One region of the Arthrobacter sp. BI5 genome, then DNA from elsewhere that is predicted to be linked to it. Evidence: riboswitches for the same ligand, from Rfam matches in the RefSeq annotation. Region 1 holds a riboswitch; each other region holds the start of a gene.
The links. A riboswitch is a leader RNA that binds a small molecule or an ion and turns the genes downstream of it on or off. The one in region 1 is predicted to bind S-adenosylmethionine.
Positions count from the first base shown of each region.

Region 2: it holds a riboswitch for S-adenosylmethionine, as region 1 does, so the genes downstream of both, AC1MED_RS17090 (DUF1737 domain-containing protein) here and metX (homoserine O-acetyltransferase MetX) in region 1, are expected to answer to the same signal.
Region 3: it holds a riboswitch for S-adenosylmethionine, as region 1 does, so the genes downstream of both, AC1MED_RS12505 (aminotransferase class V-fold PLP-dependent enzyme) here and metX (homoserine O-acetyltransferase MetX) in region 1, are expected to answer to the same signal.

Region 1 covers NZ_CM155264.1:1,374,735-1,381,706, forward strand. The annotation lists gene AC1MED_RS06195 (CPBP family intramembrane glutamic endopeptidase) at 1-670, shown strand, start outside; gene AC1MED_RS06200 (VOC family protein) at 763-1,401, opposite strand; SAM riboswitch class IV at 1,559-1,674, shown strand; gene AC1MED_RS06205 (bifunctional o-acetylhomoserine/o-acetylserine sulfhydrylase) at 1,738-3,054, shown strand; SAM riboswitch class IV at 3,139-3,254, shown strand; gene metX (homoserine O-acetyltransferase MetX) at 3,266-4,402, shown strand; gene AC1MED_RS06215 (MFS transporter) at 4,575-5,957, shown strand; gene AC1MED_RS06220 (hypothetical protein) at 6,097-6,783, opposite strand; gene AC1MED_RS06225 (hypothetical protein) at 6,817-6,972, opposite strand, start outside.
Region 2 covers NZ_CM155264.1:3,680,624-3,687,595, forward strand. The annotation lists gene AC1MED_RS17075 (aminodeoxychorismate lyase) at 1-423, shown strand, start outside; gene AC1MED_RS17080 (glycosyltransferase family 2 protein) at 443-1,180, opposite strand; gene AC1MED_RS17085 (ATP-grasp domain-containing protein) at 1,167-2,123, opposite strand; SAM riboswitch class IV at 2,428-2,542, shown strand; gene AC1MED_RS17090 (DUF1737 domain-containing protein) at 2,581-2,874, shown strand; gene AC1MED_RS17095 (rhodanese-like domain-containing protein) at 2,871-3,290, shown strand; gene AC1MED_RS17100 (O-succinylhomoserine sulfhydrylase) at 3,291-4,499, shown strand; gene AC1MED_RS17105 (glutamate--cysteine ligase 2) at 4,496-5,734, opposite strand; gene AC1MED_RS17110 (UDP-N-acetylglucosamine 1-carboxyvinyltransferase) at 5,795-6,972, opposite strand, start outside.
Region 3 covers NZ_CM155264.1:2,714,771-2,721,742, reverse strand. The annotation lists gene AC1MED_RS12510 (class I SAM-dependent methyltransferase) at 71-829, opposite strand; gene AC1MED_RS12505 (aminotransferase class V-fold PLP-dependent enzyme) at 900-2,324, opposite strand; SAM riboswitch class IV at 2,359-2,472, opposite strand; gene hisN (histidinol-phosphatase) at 2,561-3,373, opposite strand; gene rsgA (ribosome small subunit-dependent GTPase A) at 3,455-4,570, opposite strand; gene aroA (3-phosphoshikimate 1-carboxyvinyltransferase) at 4,554-5,951, opposite strand; gene AC1MED_RS12485 (DoxX family protein) at 5,959-6,507, opposite strand; gene AC1MED_RS12480 (sigma-70 family RNA polymerase sigma factor) at 6,812-6,972, shown strand, end outside.

The DNA of each region.
Region 1 (6,972 bases):
GACCCGTGCGCCGCTGGCGCAGGGCACCTCGACGCTGAACCGCTCGCAGAGCACCCGCGAGTACTTCGACCTCACCTACCAACTGCTGGACATCATCTTCGCCCTGGTGCCGGTGGTGCTGGTGATCTACTTCCTGACCGAACACCGGCCCGCCGGCCTGGCCGCCGGCACCGGGACCTCGGCGTTCCGGAAGCTGGGCTTCAACTTCGCCCGGCCCGGCAAGGACCTGGCCCAGGGCCTCGGCCTCGCCGCCCTGATCGGCATACCCTCGCTGGGCCTGTACGCGGCCGGCCGGGCGCTGGGGATCACGACGGCGATCATCCCCAGCGCGCTGGACTCCTACTGGTGGACCGTCCCGGTGCTGATCCTCTCCGCGATCCGGCACGGGATCGTGGAAGAAGTCATTGTGGTCGGCTACCTGCTCGACCGGCTCGGCAAGTTCGGCTGGGGCATGCCGCTGGCCATCTTCGCCAGTTCCATGCTGCGCGGCAGCTACCACCTCTACCAGGGCTTTGGGCCCTTCATCGGCAACGCCATCATGGGCGTCATCTTCGCGCTGATCTATACGAAGACGCGACGCGTGATGCCGCTGGTGATCGCCCATGCGCTGCTGGACATCGTGGCCTTCGTCGGGTTCAGCCTCTTCGGCAAGGCGATCGGCCTCGGCTAGGCGCACCAGGCCTTAAAAGGATTCGGCCGCCAGCGGTGGGTGGCATCATTGGCACCCGCTGCTGGCGGCCGAAGTTTTTCGGGCAGGAAGCGTCAGATGGTGACGGCTCCGGAATCGGTTTCGAAGGTGACGGACAGGATGCCCGGCGTACCGTGCGGGGCCAGCCAGTTCACGTCCACATCCTCCAGCGGCTTCTCCACCGGTTCGCCCAGCCACTCGGTGACCCGCTCGGCGGAGCCTGCGATGGTGAGCGCGGACATCTTGACGCCGCTCTCGTAGGCGTTGGACGGGTGCAGGGCGGGATCGCCCTCCCACTTGAGCATGTAGGGGACCTGCGGATCCGCGATAAGGCCCAGGATGCCGATCTGCTTCCAGACCAGTTCGCGGCCGTCGGGGAACTTGCGGTTGCCGTTGACGGCCGACCGGCCCAGGCGCTCCTCGAAGGGTGCCAGGTCGTCAACCTCAACGCACCAGCCCATCCAGCCGCCGCCGGCGGCGGAACGGGCCCGGACGGCCTGGCCGAACGGCGCCTTGTCCGAGGCAGGGTGGTCCAGGACCTCCACGACCTCCAGGTACTTGTGCCCGGCGAGCGGGATAATCATGTTGCGGGTCCCGAACCGGGGGTGGACTCCGCCCTTGACGGCTTCGACCCCGAGGGCGGACGCGATACGTTCGGTGGTGGCAGCGAGGCCATCTTGTTCACAGGCGTAAGAGACGTGATCCATGCGCATGCCCTCATCTTGGCACTTTGTGATGGAGCTCTCAGCTTAGGCTGTCCTAACCCTGATGGGATGTCATTTTCCAGGGCTCCAGGGCCGGTCCACGGGCCAAATTCATATTCGTCACAAAGCTATCCAGCCGCCGTCGAGCCTTCCTAAACTGGAGCCAGGTCATGAGTGCCAGCACCAAGCCCCGGCTTGCTGGCCGGCAACCCTCCTTGCGCGGTGGGGTGCCCCGGGTGAAGACCTGGCCCTCCGGCGCCCGCCGGGAGGCAAGCGCGGCGGCAGAGCCGTTCCGGTCCCGGGAGGACCGGAAGGGCCTGTGCCCAGTCACTCAGGAGATCCCCGATGTCCAACGCCTGGTCCTTTGAAACCCGCCAGATCCACGCCGGCCAGGAGCCGGATTCCGCCACCGGTGCGCGGTCGCTGCCGATCTACCAGACGACGTCGTTCGTCTTCCCCAGCGCGGAAAGCGCGGCCAACCGCTTCGCGCTCGCCGAACTCGCCCCCATCTACACCCGGATCGGAAACCCCACCCAGGACGCGGTGGAGCAGCGCGTGGCGAGCCTCGAGGGCGGCCTCGGGGCGCTTCTGCTCAGTTCCGGGCAAGCCGCCGAAACCCTTGCGATCCTCAACATCGCCGAGGCCGGGGACCATGTGGTGGCCAGCCCCAGCCTCTACGGCGGCACCTACAACTTGCTGGCCCACACGCTGAAGAAATTCGGCATCTCGGTAACTTTCGTCGCGGACCCGGACAACCTGGAGCAGTGGCGCGACGCCGTGCAGCCGAACACCAAGCTGTTCTTCGGTGAGGTGGTGTCCAACCCCCGGCAGGACGTGCTGGACATCGAGGGCATCGCGGACGTGGCGCACCGGGCCGGGGTGCCGCTGATCGTGGACAACACGCTCTCCACCCCCTACCTGATCCGGCCGATCGAGTGGGGCGCCGACATTGTGGTCCACTCGGCCACCAAATACCTCGGCGGGCACGGCACCGCGATTGCCGGCGTCATCGTGGACTCCGGCAACTTCGACTTCGGCAAGGACCCGGAGCGCTACCCCGGCTTCAACACCCCTGACCCCACCTACAACGGCCTGGTCTACGCCCGAGACCTCGGCGCGGACGGTGCGCTGGGCGCCAACCTGTCCTACATCCTCAAGGCCCGGGTCCAGCTGCTGCGCGACCTCGGCTCCGCCGTCTCGCCGTTCAACGCCTTCCTGATCGCCCAGGGCATCGAGACGCTGAGCCTGCGGATGGAGCGGCACGTTGCCAACGCCGTCAGGGTTGCCGAATGGCTGGAGGCCAGGGCCGACGTCGAATCCGTCGCCTACGCCGGGCTGCCGTCCAGCCCCTGGTACGAGCGCGGCCGCAAGTACGGGCCGAAGGGCACCGGCGCCGTCGTCTCCTTCAACCTGGCCGGGGGAGCGGAGGCCGGCAAGCGCTTCGTCGACGCCCTCGAACTGCACTCCCATGTGGCGAACATCGGCGACGTGCGCTCGCTGGTCATCCACCCGGCGTCGACCACGCACAGCCAGCTCTCGCCGGAGCAGCAGGCGGTGGCCGGCGTCAACCCCGGCCTGGTGCGGCTTTCGGTGGGACTCGAACACATCGACGACATCATCGCGGACCTCGACGCCGGCTTCCGCGCGGCCAAGAACGCCTGAGGCGGGCGGCGCCGACGGGACCGGCTGTCACACAGCCGTCACAATCTTCGCGCTTGCGCCGCCGGGTTTCGTAGAATCGAGGCAGGTCATGAGTGCCAGCGACAGCCCCGGCTTGCTGGCCGGCAACCCTCCATTTGCGGCGGGGTGCCCCGGGTGAAGACCTGGCCTGCCGGTCAGCTGACGGCGGGCAAGCGCGAAGTTAGGTCCTCACATGACGATTGCCGTCACCCGCACGGGTGTACCCGAATGCAAACCCTCCACTGTTCCTGATGGGACGGTGCAGTACCTCCCGCTCGGTTCTTTGGCCCTTGAATCCGGTGCCACCCTGCCGGAGGTCACCCTCGCCTACGAGACCTGGGGGACGCTGAACGCCGACGCCTCCAACGCCGTGCTGATCGAGCACGCCCTGACCGGCGACACCCACGTCACCCGCGGCGCCGGCGAAGAGCCGGGCTGGTGGGAACAGCTGGCCGGCCCGGGCGCCCCGGTGGACACGGACAAGTACTTTGTGGTCTCGATCAACATCCTCGGCGGCTGCTACGGCTCCACCGGGCCGTCCACGCCGGCCCCCGACGGACGGCCCTGGGGCTCGCGGTTTCCGCTGGTCACCCTGCGGGACAGCACCGCCGCCGAGGCGCGGCTCGCCGACGCGCTGGGAATCAGCAGCTGGTATGCCGTGCTGGGGGGTTCGCTCGGGGGAGCCCGTGCGCTGGAGTGGGCGGTCAGCTACCCGGACCGGGTCCGGCGCTGCGCCGTGATTTCGATAGGCGCCCGCAGCACCGCCGAGCAGATCGCGTTCGCCCAGGCCCAGACCCTGGCGATCCGCCAGGACCCCAACTTCAACGGCGGTGACTACTACGGCGGCCCGGAACCGGACGCCGGCCTGGCCCTGGCGCGCCGGATCGCCCACATCACCTACCGTTCCGCCGCGGAGCTGGACGCCCGCTTTGGCCGGAACGCCCAGGCGGCGGAGGACCCGTTGGAAGCCGGGTCGCTGGCCGGCCGGGGCCGTTACCAGGTGGAGAGCTATCTGGACCACCAGGGCAACAAGCTGGTCCGCCGCTTCGACGCCAACAGCTACATCGCCATCACCGAGGCGCTGATGAGCCACGACGTCAGCCGCGGCCGGGGAAGCCTGGAGCAGGCTGTTTCGCGGGCCACCGCGGAGTTCTTTGTGGCGGCCGTGGACTCGGACCGGTTGTATTTCCCGGCCCAGTCCCGTGAACTCGCCGGCGCGCTGCCGGGCGAGGTGCCTGTGCACGTCATCGAGGCGCCGATCGGCCATGACGGCTTCCTGACCGAAATCGGGCAGCTCAGCGAACAGCTCCGCGGCAACTTCTTCGCCTAGCCGGCACCAGCTCGTGTGCATTTTTGCAGACGCCCTCTGCGCGATTGGTCGTTGAGCCTTCCGCGCCCGCAGTCCATACTCGTGGAGAATGACGCCGTGTGTCCCAACTCACACACACGTTAGTCAGCCCAATGGTCCACAGGGTGTCGAAGGCGACACCGAAGGAGTTCGCATGAGCACGGAAAACGCCGCCGCAAGGCGCGCAGAGGACACCGACGTCAAGACGTCAGGTCTCAAGAAAGTAGTGGCAGCCTCGATGGCCGGCACGGTGGTGGAGTGGTATGAATTCTTCCTCTACGCCTCGGCGGCGACGCTGGTCTTTGGCAAGATGTTCTTCCCCAACTCCGGAACGGAACTGGACGGCATCATCGCCGCGTTCCTGACCTACGCGGTGGGCTTCGTTGCCCGCCCCATCGGCGGCATCGTCTTTGGCCACTTCGGCGACAAGTTCGGCCGCAAGCAGCTGTTGCAGCTCAGCATCATCCTGGTCGGTGTCTCGACCTTCCTGATGGGCTGCCTGCCGAGCTTCCAGCAGATCGGCTACTGGGCTCCGGCGCTCCTGGTCTTCCTGCGCTTTGCCCAGGGCTTCGCCGTCGGCGGTGAGTGGGGCGGCGCCGTCCTGCTCGTCGCCGAGCACAGCCCCAGCAAGTCCCGCGGCTTCTGGGCCAGCTGGCCGCAGTCGGCGGTCCCGATGGGCAACCTGCTCGCCACCGGCGTGCTCTTCCTGCTCTCCTCCATCCTGTCCTCGGCGGACTTCCTCGGCTGGGGCTGGCGCATCGCGTTCTGGCTCTCCGCCGTGATCGTGGTCATTGGCTACTACATCCGCACCAAAGTCCAGGACGCCCCGATCTTCCTCGAGGCACAGAAGGAAGTTGTTACGGAAAACAAGGGCTACGGCGTGGCCGAGGTCTTCCGCCGCTACCCCCGCGGCGTCTTCACCGCCATGGGCCTGCGTTTTGCCGAAAACGTCCTGTACTACCTCGTCGTCACCTTCTCCATCACCTACCTGAAGGTGATCGTCCAGGCCGACACCTCGCGCATCCTGCTGCTGCTCCTCGTGGCGCACTTCATCCACTTCTCCGTGGTGCCGATGGTCGGCAAGCTCTCCGACCGCTTCGGCCGCAAGCCGGTCTACATGGCCGGCGCCGTCCTGGGCGGAACCTGGGGCTTCTTCGCCTTCCCGATGATGGACACCAAGAACGACCTCATCATCCTCGCCGCCATCACCATCGGCCTGCTCTTCCACGCCCTGATGTACGCCGGGCAGCCGGCCATCATGGCCGAGATGTTCCCGACCCGGATGCGCTACTCCGGTGTTTCCCTGGGCTACCAGGTCACCTCGATCGTGGCCGGGTCGCTTGCCCCGATCATCGCCAGCTCGCTGCTGGGCCAGTACAAGTCCTCCACCCCGGTTGCCATCTACCTGCTGGGCGCCTGCCTGGTCACCATCGTGGCGGTCTACTTCCTGAAGGAAACCCGCGGTATCTCGCTCCACGACGTCGACGCCGCCGACGCCCAGGGCACTGCCGACCTCCTGGCCGCCGGTAAGAAGTAACCGGCAGACAACTGCACGAGTCAAGACCAGGCAGCCCCCGTCCCCGCATTGCGGGGACGGGGGCTGCTGTCGTTGGGATCGGGAGATCGTGGACGCCGCTCGCATCGGCAGGGGACCGGTTCACGGAGCCAGCGGGGCGTTACGCCCGTGTAGCGAACTGCACCTGTATGAGTTTGAGCTCGGCGCGTGGAAGCACGGCGGTGACGACGCCGCCGCCCGCTAGTTCCGCGCCAATGCCATATACAATCGGATTAGTATCGACCTCAGCGCCGGGTACTTCGACCCCATTCACCAAGACACCGGCCTGAGCGTTGACCATCCGGTCCGTCACTGCGAGTGCGGGTTGGTCCCAGGAACCTTCGCTCAGTCCGAGCTCCTGCCGGTACCGGTTCGTGAGGATGTGGTTGACGTGTTCGACCAGCACGCTGTGGAGCGAAGTGCGCGGGGATGGGTCACGGTGCCAGGTAGTTCGCACGGCCTCCCACAGCTGCGGATATAGCATGCGCTGCACCTGCTCGACTAGCCATGCGGGTCGGGGCCATGGCGGAACGACGTCGATCGCTCTGCGAGCCTGCTCGTTGGGGTCGGCGAGATTAATTGGGTCCGAGCGGTCAGCTGGGTTTCGCCAGAGGGTGTAGGTGACACTCGCTGCCATTTCGCTGTATCCACGATCGTCCTCGCCGGATGTCAGACTCACGGTATCCGCATCCTCCAGCGAGGGCTGGGACACGAGTCCCATCACGGGGATGGGCATGAGTTTCAGTCGCTTGGCCTGCTCGACCCGGGGATCGGGCGCGTCCTCGGGGAGAATTCCAGTCATCCTCATGCCACGATTATGGCCTTGAAGCGAAAGGCTGGGCTATTGCGCCGGACGGTTTGGAACGTCGGCGTCCCATGTCAGGTCTGCGCCCTCATTCAATGGCAGCGCTTCGATGGCGGGGTCCCGCACTAGTGCCGATACGAGTTCATGACTGCCGGCGACCACCGTGGAGTCGAAGTCAATTTCGGTCACCAT
Region 2 (6,972 bases), 1.5 Mb from region 1:
AACATGGCGGCGCTCCGGTATGCCCACCACCAGGGCGCGGACGATGTCATCTTCACCTCCGCGGACGGCCGGGTCCTGGAGGGTCCGACGTCGACCGTGCTGCTGGCGCACCTGGAATCCACCGACGACGGCGCGGGCGGGGTGCGGACCGTGCGCCGGCTGATCACCCCGCAGCTGGATAGCGGAATCCTTCCCGGCACCTCGCAGGGCGCCCTGTTCACTGCGGCGAAGGCCGCCGGGTGGGAACTCGGCTACGGTCCGCTGGTCCCCGAGGACTTGTACGACGCGGACGCCGTCTGGCTCATCTCGAGCATCCGGCTCCTCGCCCCGGTGAACCACATCGACGGCAAGGAGATCGGCACGCCCGAACTGCGGCGGCAGCTCACGGCGGAGCTCAACGAACTTTTCGCCACGATCGAGTAAGGCGCGGAGCGACCCGAGCTCAGCTCCGGGTCCTTGGGCGATGGAACCGGTCCCCCGCGGTAGTCGCTGAAGTATCGGCGTAGGCCAAGTCACGCGGAGCGGAGGCCACCCGGTAGCCGGCGCGGCGCACCCGCCTGATCAGTTCCCGGTCTCCGCCCACCAGCAGGTCTTCCGGGAGAGGTCCGATTTCCTCAAGCACGGCCCGGGATACCGCTCTGATGTTGCCGGGGCGGGCCGGCAGGCAGCCGCTCACGGCGAGGGCTCTCCGGAGCAACCCGGCGCCGCGGCTCAGGGAGGATGGTATCCGGGGCCGCTCCGGGGCCGCCGTGGCCGGCCGGGCGTCGCCGCAGACCGCGCCGGTATTCTCGTCCGCGAAGCCTTGGAGCATCCTTTTGACCGTGTTCCGTGAGAGGACCACGTCCGAATCCATGAACACCACGACCTCGCCGGATGCGTGCCGTAAGCCCAGATTCAGGGCGGCACCTGTGCCCACGTTGGCCTGGCTGAGCACTTTGATTCGGAGATCGGCCGCGGCCACGCCCTTCATCAGTTCGAACGTGTTGTCGGTCGAGCCGTCGTCGACCAGCACCACTTCGTAACGGTCGTAGCTGGTGAGCTGGATGGAGCGTACACAGCTCTCTATGCGGGCCGCCTCGTTGAAGGCCGGCACAATGATCGACACAGTCGGCCACATGTCCAGCAGGGTGGGCACCCCGCGGCGACGCCGCACTGCGGCGCGGACCTCATACCAGGGCATTGCCGTGCACCCGTGGGAACTGACGGAAGGATGCCGGGTTGAACGATGGCAGGGTAAATGCCCCTAGAACGGCGTCGAGCAATTCCGGGACGAGCCCGCTGTTCCTGCCGAACCGGGCGGTCACACCGAGCACCACCGGCGTCCCGTCGGCACGCCGCCTGACATCGACGCCAACCGGGCCGGTCAGCCCAAGCGCGCGGACAGCGGCCATGGCCACATTTCCCACATCCATGGCCTCGCCGATTTCGACCCGACGGGCGGCCGCCGCGTTTCCAGCCTTCCCCTGGGCCGGTGCAGTTTTTTCGATAACGACGACGAACGGAGCGGCCGCGTTCTGCACCGGGGTGCCGAAGACCATCGGGCCGTAAGCGGTTCCCGGGATGAATTCCTGCACGATCTGGCCTTCCGGCAGTCTGTGCCAGTCCACGTCGCTGCCTCCGTCGACGACGGTCACGCCGCTGCCGCCGCCGGAGACCCGGGGGCGGACGACTACCGGTCCGCCAAGCGCTTCCATGGCGGCCTCAGCGCCGGAGAAATCCCGGGGCACCCCGAACCGCGGGACGGCCACCCCGGCCGATTGCAGCCGCCATGCGGTAAAGAGCCTGTCGTGGGCGAGGGCCACGGGTCCCGGCTCGCCAATGATGACGCGGACATCGGGGCCGAAGGCGGGCCGGAAGGCCGCCAGCTGCGGCAGCTCGTCAGTCACGGTAGGAATGACAACGTTCACGTCTTCGGCGGCCACCAGCCGGCGGAGCGCCGAGACCAGCTCCGGATCCGAGGCCTCCGGGACGCGGACGGCGGTGATTCCCGACCCTGCCGGCAGTTCGCGGATGTCGGTACCCAGGACGGGGACGCCTCGCGCTTTGAGCTGGGCCGCGACGGCCCGTCCGGCAGGTCCCCCCGCGCCGGTGATGAGCACGCGGGGCTTCACAGGTGGTCCCATAAAAATCCAGTTCCTTCGTAGACATGCCGGGTGCCCCAGTGCAGCGCCTGGCTAATGCTGGTTATCCCATTGGAAATCTGCTGGCACGTCGGTCGTGCCCGTCCCAGTCAAGGCGAGGGTGGCCAGGGATATCCCGAGTAGGAACTACCCGAATCTGCCCCGCAGGCACTGCGCCGGATGCCCACGAGTACTGGGGTTGCTGCCAGCGCTACCCGCGCCCATGCCGTTGCTGGAAACGCCGGCCCGTGACTTAACATGACGGCGCCGCCGGTGCCGACGGCACGGAAGTGCTACGTTTTTGGGGAGTAATGAGACCCGGCGCCAAGCCCTGACTGGCCGGTCGGCAACCCTCCCTTTCGCGGCGGGGTGCCTCAGGTGAATACTCGGCATATCGAGAGTTCGAGCTGCAAGCGTGAAAGTAAGGAGATCCGTCGTGCCCGACGCGTCCGCACCCGCTGTGCCCGCCACAGCCCCCGCCCCGTCCTCCGCCGCCCCCGGCCCGGCCGCCGAAGCGAGGCTGGCCTACCGCCTGTTCACCGGTCCCGATGACCGCAGCTTCTGCGAACGGGTCTCCGCCGCCCTGGCCGAGGGCTATGTCCTGCATGGCAGCCCCTCCGCGACCTTCAATGGCAGCACCGTGATCGTGGCCCAGGCGCTCGTGCTGCCGTCCGCCATCGCGAGCGCTGACGCCGCCGTCGCCAACGCGGTGGATGAGCTGGACGTCGAGTTCGACGGCGGGGGCCACGCATGAACTACGCCGGAGACCTGAGCCCGGAGGAGGCATGGGCCACGCTTGAGGCGGGCGCCGTCCTGGTGGACGTCCGCACCGAGGGCGAATGGGCCCGGATCGGCACCCCCGACACCACGGCCGCGGGCGAACGACGGAACGATCCGCTCTTCATCCAGTGGAACCTGGCCGGCGGCATCCCCAATTCGCAGTTTGTTGAACAGTTGAAACAGCGGGCCCCGAAAGGCGGAGGAACCGAACTGGTCTTCCTGTGCCGTTCAGGCGCCCGGTCCGTCGCCGCGGCAATAGCGGCGACGGAAGCCGGCTTCACCTCTTACAACGTCCTCGAGGGCTTCGAAGGCGAACCGGACCGTCACGGCGAACGCACCGTCAACGGCTGGAAAAACCGCGGCCTGCCCACCAACCCCGGAAAGCACTAAGTGAGCTTTAATCCCGATGCCCAAGGCTGGAGCCCGGACACCCAGGCCGTCCGCGGCGGACTCGACCGCACCGGCTTCCAGGAGACCACCGAACCGATCTTCCTGAACTCAGGCTTCGTCTACGAATCCGCCGCCGCCGCGGAACGCGCCTTCACCGGCGAGGACGAACGCTTTGTGTATTCGCGCTACGGCAACCCCTCGGTGGCCACCTTCCAGGAGCGGCTCCGGCTGCTGGAAGGAACCGAAGCATGCTTCGCGACGGCGTCCGGCATGTCCGCCGTGTTCACCGCGCTGGGGGCGCTGCTGGGGGCCGGCGACCGGGTAGTCGCCGCCCGCTCCCTCTTCGGATCCTGCTTCGTGATCCTCAACGAGATCCTCCCCCGCTGGGGTGTGGAGACGGTCTTCGTGGACGGCCCCGACCTTGAGCAGTGGCGCTCGGCGCTGTCGGAGCCGACGACGGCGGTCTTCTTCGAGTCGCCGTCGAACCCGATGCAGGAAATCGTGGACATCGCCGCCGTGAGCGAACTGGCGCACGCCGCCGGCGCGACCGTCATCGTTGACAACGTCTTTGCCACTCCCCTGCTGCAGCGCTGCGGGGAACTCGGCGCGGACGTGATTGTGTATTCCGGCACCAAACACATTGACGGCCAGGGCCGGGTGCTCGGCGGCGCGATCCTGGGCACCAAGGAGTTCATCGAAGGCCCGGTCAAGCAGCTTATGCGCCACACCGGCCCGGCGCTCTCCGCCTTCAACGCGTGGGTGCTGACCAAGGGGCTGGAGACCATGGCCCTGCGGGTGAACCACTCCTCCGCCTCCGCGCTGCGGCTGGCCGAGTGGCTCCAGGAGCAGCCGGCGGTCAGCTGGGTCAAGTACCCGCTGCTGCCATCCCATCCGCAGTACGAGCTGGCCGCACGGCAGATGAAGGCCGGCGGCACCGTCTTGACGTTCGAGCTGTCACCCTCGCCCGGCCGCACGGCCAAGGAGGCCGCCTTTGCGCTGCTGGACTCGCTGCGGATCATCGATATTTCCAACAACCTGGGTGATTCGAAGTCCCTGATCACCCATCCGGCCACCACGACGCACCGCGCCATGGGACCGGACGGCCGGGCAGCGATCGGGCTGAGCGACGGCGTCGTCCGGCTGTCGGTGGGCCTGGAAGACGTCGAGGACCTGATCCGCGACCTCGGGCAGGCACTCAAGCAGGTTTAGTCCCGGCGTACCCGTGAGAGCACGGGGGTCGGCTCCGCTGCCGCCCTGGCGTCCGCGCCGTGCGTCGTGACCCGCACGGCGTGGGCGACGACGGCGGCCAGGCCTGCGTCGTCGGCGGGCGTGTCCAGCCCGGGCGCGCAGAGCGCCTGGCGCTGCAGCTGCGACCCGGTGCCGTTCGCCAGGACCCGGTCCACGCCGCGGCGCGCCAGTTCCAGCTCGCCCTGCTCCGCCAGGACGGGGGCCACGAAGTCCACCAGCGCATGCACCACCTCGGCGGCAGGGGCGGGCCGGAAGCTGCCGAAGTCCAGCAGCTCGCCGCGCAGCCCGCAGTTGCTGGCCTGCCAGGCGGCCATCTTCAGCAGCACCGTCGGTACCGGGGCCGGATCCACGCCGTCGCGCCACTCCCGGCTGGCGGACTCCACCAGTGCGCGCACCAGCACCGCGATCAGCGCTGCGTCCTCCGCGCGCAGGCAGACATCCGCGACCCGGACCTCGACGGTGGGGTGGTGCCGGGCCAGCCGCGCGTCGAAGTAGACCATGCCTTCGTCAAACAGCACCCCGCTCTCCAGCAGCCGCGTGACTACCCGCCGGTACACCGGAAGGCTGCCGAAGATCGTGGCGGGACCGGCTGCCGGCCAGCGGTTCCACGCCTGGGTACGGTAGCTTTCGAAGCCGGTCTCCGCCCCGTTCCAGAAGGGCGAGTTGGCGCTGAGCGCGATGAGCACCGCCAGCTTGTCCCGGATCCGGTCCAGGACCGCCACGCCCTCCTCCGGGGATTCGATGAAGGTGTGGACATGGAATCCGCAGGTCAGCTGCTCCTGCACGGTGAGGCCGAACCGCTTTTGCATGGTGGCATAGCGCGGGTTGGGGGTTGTGTGCGTAGCGGACGCCAGCGGCGAGGTGGCCAGGGCCGCCACCCGGGCGCCATGGGTCAGGGCGGCGCGGTCCGTGAACGCCCGGGACTGCCGGATCTGCTGCAGCAGCCCGCCGTGGTCCAGGCAGGGGACGGTCTGCGTCTCGATCTGCTCGAGCTTAAGCTCGAAACTGAAACCGGAATCGTCGTGGTGCGGATCGCGACCGGCAGACGCGGGCGGCGCGGCGGCGGCGGCGTACGGATCGTGACCGGCACCGGGGGCCGGCCTCAGCCCCCTCAACAGTGCGTCGGCGAGCGCCAGCGGGACCCCGGTGACGGGGTCCACGATCAGCAGTTCCTCCTCAACGCCGAAGGTGCGCATGCAACCATTGTGCGCCAGCCCCTCCCCCGGTGCGCTACCCCACCGCGCCGGTCAGACGAGTCAGTCCTGGAAGTACTCGATCCTGGCGCCGATGGTGTTGAGCCGCTCGGCGAGGTCCTCGTAGCCGCGTTCGATTACGTAAATGTTGCGCAGCTCGGAGACGCCCCGCGCGGCGAGCATGGCCAGCAGCAGGCAGGCTGCCGGGCGCAGGGCCGGCGGGCAGCCGACTTCCGCGGCCCGCCACCTCGTGGGCCCGTTGACGTAAATCCGGTGCGGATCCAGCAGCTGGACCTGGGCGCCGAGCTTGTTCAACTCGGTCAGGTAAATGGCCCGGTTCTCGTACACCCAGTCGTGGATCATCGTCTGGCCCTGTGCGTTGGCGGCGATGACGGCGAAGAACGGCAGGTTGTCGATGTTCAGGCCGGGGAAAGGCATCGGGTGGATCTTGTCCGTCGGCGCCCGCAGCTCGGAGGGCTTGGTGGTGACGTCCACCAGCCGGGTGCGGCCGTTGCGGGCAAGGTACTCTGCGGACACCTCCAGCCGCTGGCCCATCTGCTCCAGCGTTGCCAGCTCGATCTCCATGAACTCGATCGGGACCCGCCGGATCGTGACTTCCGAGTTGGTCACGATGCCGGCGGTGATCAGGCTCATCGCCTCAATCGGGTCCTCGGAGGGGAAATACTCGATATCGGCGTCGATTGACGGGCGGCCGACGATCTTCAGCGTCGTGGTGCCTACGCCGTCGATCTCCACGCCCAGCATCTGCAGGTAGAAGCAGAGGTCCTGGACCATGTAGTTCGGGCTGGCGTTGCGGATGATGGTGGTGCCACGGCGGTGGGCTGCAGCCATGATGGCGTTTTCGGTCACGGTGTCGCCGCGCTCACTCAGGACGAAGGAACGGTCGTGGCCGTCCGCGGGCGGCGCCTGCACGCTGTAGAAGCCGGACTTCGCCTCGACGCTGAGGCCGAACTGGCGCAGGGCCTGCATGTGCGGCTCCACGGTGCGGGTGCCGAGGTCGCAGCCGCCCGCGTACGGCAGCCGGTATTCGGCGGATTCGTCGAGCAGCGGACCCAGGAGCATGATGACGCTCCGGGTCCGGCGTGCGGCCTCGACGTCCATCGAATCAAGGTCCAGCACGGCCGGGCGGCGGATCTGCAGATCGTTCGCGTCCAGCCAGGTGCATTCGACGCCGATGCTGGTCAGGACCTCAACGATCCGGTTGACCTCCTCGATCCGGG
Region 3 (6,972 bases), 1.3 Mb from region 1:
GTGCCTACACACAAAAGTTAGGCACACCGAAATGATAGGTGCGGCATGCCCCCAGCGCAATGCGGGAACCTCAGGCCCGGGCGGCGCGCCAGGTTTGCGTCAGGTAGGGGAGCGGCAGGAGCTCGCCGGGAGTGTGCCCGAGGTGCTCGTGCAGGTACCAGTCGAGGTTGCCGAAGACCTTGGCCCGGGTGGTCTCGCCTGCCCGCAGGTAGTAGCTGCGGGACTTGGCCAGTTCCATGAGGTCCTGGCTGGTGACTGGGTCCTCCCAACGGGTGAGGTGGCTCTGCAACCCGGTGAATTCCGGTCCCAGCGGCGGTGTGAAGTCGGGCTTGTGGACGTCCCCGGCGTGCATGATCCGCGAGAGCCGGTGCACCCACGGGACCGAGGTGTCGAGTTGGTTCCAGATCAGGCCGAGGATGCCCTGCGGGCGCAGGATCCGGGCAGCCTCGGTGCTGGCCAGCAGGGGATCGCACCAGTGCCAGGCCTGGGCCACCGTGACCAGGTCGAACGCCCCGGACGCCAGTCCCGTGTGTTCGGCGGTGCCCTCGACGGCGGTGACGTCCGGCAACGTGCGGCGCAGCTGTTCCAGCATGTCCGGGGACGGGTCCACGGCCACCGTCTTCAGTCCCCGTTCGACCAGGAGAGCCGTGAATTTGCCCGTGCCGGCGCCCAGGTCGGCGGCGTCCCGGGCCCCGCCGGGGATCAGCCAGTCGGCCGAGTCCGCGGGGTAGCCCGGCCGGACCCGGTCGTAGTGCTCGCCGCCGTCCTGGAAGCTCTGGCCGAGCTCCTGTCGCCGGTGGTGGTGGAGTTTGGGGCCGCCGCGTGCCACGTGCGATCTCCTTCGGCAGCAATAGGTAAGTACCCTCCGAATTTACCGCACGCGGCCGGAGGCGGGGCCCCTAGTCGAGGGTGCAGGGGGCGGCTCCCGCGGTGCCCGGCGTGTTCGGCGCCCAGTGCGGGTAGCTGCGCGCGTCGTTGGCCGGCACCCAGCGGCCGGCGTCCACCACGTAGTCCCAGCCCAGGCCGCCCCGCCGCAGCTCCTGGAGACCGGCGAGCAGCCGCTGGGCGTCCTCGAGCCGGGAGCCGAGGCCGAAGCTGGCGCGCAGCGACCCGGCCGGCAGGCCAAGCCGCTTCAGCAGCGGATGGGCGCAGAACCGGCCGTCGCGCAGGCCGATGCCGTGTTCGGCGGAGAGGTAGGCGGCGACCAGTCCGGCGTCGTACCCGGCGACCGAGAAGTTCACGACGCCGATCGTCCCGGGCCCCTCCCCGCGGGCGGTGTCTTCGAAGATGTGGTGCACGCTCACACCCTCGATCCGCTGCAGGCCCTCCACCAGGAAGGAGCGGATGGCGTCCTCGTGGGCGTGCCACTGCTGTTCGTCAAGCGACTCGATCACCTGGCTGGCGCGGGCCAGCGCGGCGGCGCCGAGGACGTTCGGGGAGCCGCCCTCGTGGCGGGCCGGGCCGGTGGTCCAGCTGACGGTGTCGAGCCGCGCATCCCGCACGGCGCCGCCCCCGGCAAGGTGCGGGGTGCCGGCGTCGAGCCAGTCCGGCCGGCCCACCAGCACCCCGGCGCCGAACGGGGCGTAGAGCTTGTGGCCGGAGAAGGCGAGGTAATCGACGTCGTCGGCGGCGATGTTGATGCGGCGGTGCGGGGCCAGTTGGGCGGCGTCCACGGCGATCCGGGCGCCGAATTCGTGCGCCAGGGCGGCCAGCTCACGGATCGGCAGGATTTCGCCGGTGACGTTGGATGCGCCGGTCACGGCCAGCAGGCTCACGTCGCCGTGGGTGAGTTCCGTCCGGAGCCGTGCCAGGGTGCCGGCCAGGGTGGGCGCCGCGACGACGCTGCGGTGCGGGACGTTCTGCCAGGGCAGCAGGTTGGCGTGGTGCTCAATGTCGAGGTAAAGCACCTCGCCGGTGTGCTGGCCGCCGGCAACGGGCAGGCAGCCGGCCAGCAGGTTCAGCGAATCGGTGGTGTTCCGGGTGAAGATCACCGAGTCGTCCGGGCGTCCGCCGACGAACCCGCGGACGATGTTCCGGGCGTTTTCGTACACCGAGGTGCTGAGCTGGGAGGCGTAGCCGGCGCCGCGGTGCACGCTGGCGTAGTAGGGCAGGATCTCGTTCAAGTAGGCGGACACCACGGACAGCGCCGGGGCCGAGGCGCCGTAGTCGAGGTTGGCGTAGCGGACCTGGCCGCCCTGGATCAGCGGGGCCTGGATCTCGGCGCCGGAGACGGCGGACAGCGGCCGGCGCGCGGCGTCGAAGCGCGTCTCGGAAAGGGCCGCGCCGGCGCTGGTGGTGTGGGTGGGGATGGTGGCAGTCGTCATGGGACCTCGCTCAAAAAGGACCCCGCTCACAGGGGATCCGCGCTTGCCGGGTCCGCTCCGGACCGGCCAGGTCGTCACCCGGGGCACCCCGCCGCGAATGGAGGGTTGCCGGCCAGCAAACCGGGGTTTAGCGCTGGCACTCGTGACCTGTTTCGAGCCTAGGACATGGCCCGGCGGACGGAAAAGCGAGGCGGAAATATGAAGCGCTGTGTTACGAACTGCCGCGGGCGGGCCGGCTAGAGCAGGTCATCCAGGCCGGGGTTGAGGCGCTTGAGGACCTCCGAGTGCAGGATCGAGTTGGTGGCCAGGGCGTTGCCGCCGAAGGGACCGTCCTCACCCTCGAGCGAGGTGAAGCGGCCGCCGGCTTCCGTCACGATCGGGACCAGCGCCGCCATGTCGTAGAGGTTGAGTTCAGGCTCGCAGGCGATGTCGACGGCGCCTTCGGCCACCAGGCAGTAGGACCAGAAGTCGCCGTAGGCGCGGGTGCGCCAGACCTCCTCAGTGAGGCCAAGGAACTCATCGAGGTTGCCTCGCTGCTTCCAGCCGCCCAGGCTCGAGTAGGACAGCGAGGCGTCGGCCAGCCGGGAGACGTTCGAGACTTTCAGCCGGCTGGCGGCGGCCAGCGAGCGGCCCGTGTAGGCGCCGGCGCCCTTGGCCGCCCACCAGCGTTTGCCCAGGGCCGGGGCACTGACGACGCCGACCACGGGCTCGCCTTCATCGACCAGGGCGATCAGGGTGGCCCAGACTGGGACGCCGCGGACAAAGTTCTTGGTGCCGTCGATTGGGTCGATGATCCAGCGGCGGGAGCCGTGGCCGGAGCTGCCGAACTCCTCGCCGAGCACGGCGTCGCGGGGGCGGGAGCGGGACAGTTGCCCCCGGATGGCTTCCTCGGCGGCCTTGTCCGCGTCGGTGACGGGAGTGAGGTCCGGCTTCGTCTCGATCCGAAGGTCGAGCGCCTTGAAGCGGTTCATGGTCTGGGAATCTACGGAATCTGCCAGTACATGGGCAAGGCGCAGGTCATCGTTGTAGCTCGAAGCGGGTTGACTCATGCCTCCAAACTACCGCCAAAACGCGCCGCAGGCCGGGAGGCCACGTCGCCCGCTGCCGGGCGACCCGCTCGGCAGGCGCTGCTAGGAGACGCTGCCGAGTTCCTTGGTGTCCTGCGCTTCCAGCCGCGGGTCGGTGCCGAGCAGCCTGCGCAGCGAGGCGAGCCGGGCCGGGCCGGACGGGCCGGCGTGGCCGCCCTGCACCCAGGCGTCCACCCCACAGTTGACGGCGGAGGCGTCGTGCTTGCAGCCCCGTTCGCAGTCCTCGGTGCCGGGCGCCAGGTCCGGGAAGGAGCGCAGGATCCGGTCCGGGTCCACGTGGGCCAGGCCGAAGGAGCGGATGCCGGGGGTGTCGATGATCCAGCTGCCGGCGGGCGCATCGTTGACCTTCAGCGCCAGCGCGGAGGATGAGGTGTGGCGGCCGCGGCCGGTGACGGCGTTGACGCCGCCGGTGGCGCGTTCGGCGCCGGTGAGCGCGTTCACCATGGTGGATTTGCCGACGCCGGAGTGGCCCAGCATTACGGTGACTTTTCCGTCGAGGTACGCGCGCAGCTGCGAGACGGCGGTCTTGTCCAGCCGGGCGGAGAGGCCGTCATCGGAGCGGGCGTCGATGCCGGAGGCTGCCGAATCCGCGGTCTTGGAGATGATCACCGGGAAGTCGAGGTGCCGGTAGTTGTCGAGCAGTTCGGCAGGATCCTTGACGTCCGCCTTGGTGACCAGCAGCAGGGGCTCGATTCCGGCGTCGTAGGCGGCCACCAGGGCCCGGTCGATGAACCCGGTGCGCGGTTCCGGGTTCGCCGCGGCCACGACGACGACCAGCTGGTCGGCGTTGGCGACGACGGCGCGTTCGATCGGGTCCGTGTCGTCCGCGCTGCGCCGCAGCAGGGTGCGGCGGTCCTGGATCTTGACCAGCCGCGCCAGCGTGTCCGGCTCGCCGCTGACGTCCCCGACGAGGGAGACGAAGTCCCCGGCTACGACGGGGTTGCGGCGCAGTTCGCGGGCACGGGCCGCGATGATCTTGCGTTCCGTGCCGGTGCCTTCACCGACGACGGCGGTGTAACGTCCGCGGTCAACCGTGATGATGCGTCCGGTGACGGCGTCGTCGTGGCTGGGCCGGTCCTTGGTGCGGGGCCGGGTGCCCTTTTTATTCGGCCGGATCCGGACGTCGGATTCGTCCCAGGAGTCAGTGCTGCGGGCCACCGGCGGCGTCCTTCCCGGCGGAGGCTCCCGGGGCCAGCATGGCGTCCCAGAGCCGGGGGAAATCGGGCATGGTTTTGGACGTTGTGGCGATGTCCTCGACCTCCACGCCGGGCACGGCGAGGCCGAGGATGGCGCCGGCGGTGGCCATGCGGTGGTCGGCGTAGCTGTGCACGACGCCGCCGTGCAGTGAGGCCGGGCGGATGATGAGTCCGTCGGCGGTTTCTTCGGCGTCACCGCCGAGCCTTTTGATCTCGGCCACCAGGGCGGCGAGCCGGTCCGTCTCGTGTCCGCGCAGGTGCGCGATGCCGGTGAGCCGTGAGGGTCCGTTGGCCAGCGCGCAGAGCGCTGCGACGGTCGGCGCGAGCTCGCTGGTCTCGTCGAAGTCGCCGCCCTTGATTTCCGGGCCGCCGGTGACGGTCAGTGTGCCGTCGTCGAGACTGACGCTTGCCCCCATGGTGGCGAGGATGGTGCGCCAGAGGTCTCCCACCTGGGTGGTGTCGGCCGGCCAGTTGGGGATCCGGACGGTTCCGCGGGTGGCGAGGGCCGCGGCGAGGAAGGGCCCGGCGTTGGAGAGGTCCTGTTCGATCCGCTGGTCGAAGGCGCGGATCGGTCCGGGGGAGACAACCCAGTGGTTCGGCACGGAGTCATCGACCGCCACGCCGACGCCGCGCAGCACCGCGACCGTCATACTGATGTGGTCCAGGCTGGGCACCGGTTTTCCCACATGTTCCAGGTGGAGTCCCTCGGTGAAGCGCGCGCCGGCCAGCAGCAGGGCGGAGACGAACTGGGACGAGGCGCTGGCGTCGATGACGAGGTGGCCGCCGCGGACTTCCCCGGTGCCGTGGACGGTGAAGGGCAACGACGACGCCGGTCCGCCCTCGGGTGCGCTGACCGCCACCCCGAGTCCGGTCAGTGCCTCGATGATGGTGCCCATCGGGCGTTTGCGTGCGTGCGGATCGCCGTCGAAGCGGGACTCGCCGCGGCGCAGCGCGGCGACCGGAGGGACAAAGCGCATGACCGTGCCGGCCAGGCCGCAGTCAATTGCGGCGCCCGTTGCGGCATCACCGTCGGCAGCCAGGGGGATGGGCGTGATGTCCAGGTCCGGTCCGTAGGCGCCGTCGCCGGGCACCTCGGTGATGGTGGCCCCCAGCTGCCGCAGCGCCTCGATCATCAGGGCCGAGTCGCGGGAGTGCAACGGGGTGCGCAGCCGCGAAGGGCCGTCGGCGAGGGCGGCCAGGACGAGGTACCGGTTGGTCAGGGACTTCGACCCGGGCACCGTAACGGTGGCGTCGACCGGTCGCTCCGCGAACGGCGCACGCCAGTGCGGACCGCCGCCGGCCGGAAGGGAAGTGGCTGCTGCGGTGGGGGTGGTGCCAGTCATTGCCGTCTTAGGCTCCGACGGCGTGGTCCACGGCCTTGCGGACCGCCTTGTCAGCCTTCTTCAGCTTTTTGCCCGTGGTCTTGCGTGCGTCGGCGGCGAGGTGGGCCGTAGTCTTGCGCGCGTCCGCGGCGAGGTGCTCGGCACGCCAGGCCAGGCTCGGCTTGCCCGCGGTGTCCACGGATGCCAGCAGGACGCCGCCGGTCAGGGAAACGTTCTTCAGCAACTGCTTGCGCCGGGCGTCGCGGCCCTGCTTGGAGGAGATGTCCGCGCTGCGCCATTCCACGTAAGCGTTAAGGGCCGAGATAGCTGCCAGCACGGTGGCGGCCAGGCGGGAGGCCTTGCCGAGAGCCAGGCAGACGCCGGCACCCACCTGGGTGCCGCCGATGACGCGGGCCAGGACTTTCTCGTTGGTCTGGAAGGGGAGGGACTCAGCGGCGCGGCGCAGCAGGGGAGACAGCTGGGTCGCAGTGTCATCCGCATTCTTCAGCTTGTCCATGCCTGCGAGCACGAAACTGGAGGCGAGCATAGGGCGGGCGAGAAAGCGGACAAAGGACATGAATTTCCTCCTGGATGGACGAACCGCGGACGCTGTGCGGGAGAACCGGTTCTAGTCTTGCACTTTTGCGGAATATTTGCCCGTTGTGCGGGGTTGTGCCTGACAGGTTCCAGCCGAAATGGGGGCGGGAAAACCAATGCAATAACTAGCGGCACAGCCGGTCATTCGGCCAGTGCAGGAAGGCGGAGGTTTGGTTCTGGTTAAAGAATCCCGACTGCTGGATGAAGCCACCGCGGACCCGTGGTCCGCGGCCCGGACGGGAGCTTTAAGCACCCGCCGGAAGGTGACAGTAGACTTGAACGCAATGAGCACCATGGATCCGGCCGTTACGGCCATGCACGAGGTTGCCGGAAACGACGACGCCAAACCCACCAAGGCAACCGCCGCCGGTAGTACTGCGGAAACGCCAGCCGTGGACGACGCCATCGCAGAGCGTACAGCCGTGGAAACCGTAGCGGCGGACGG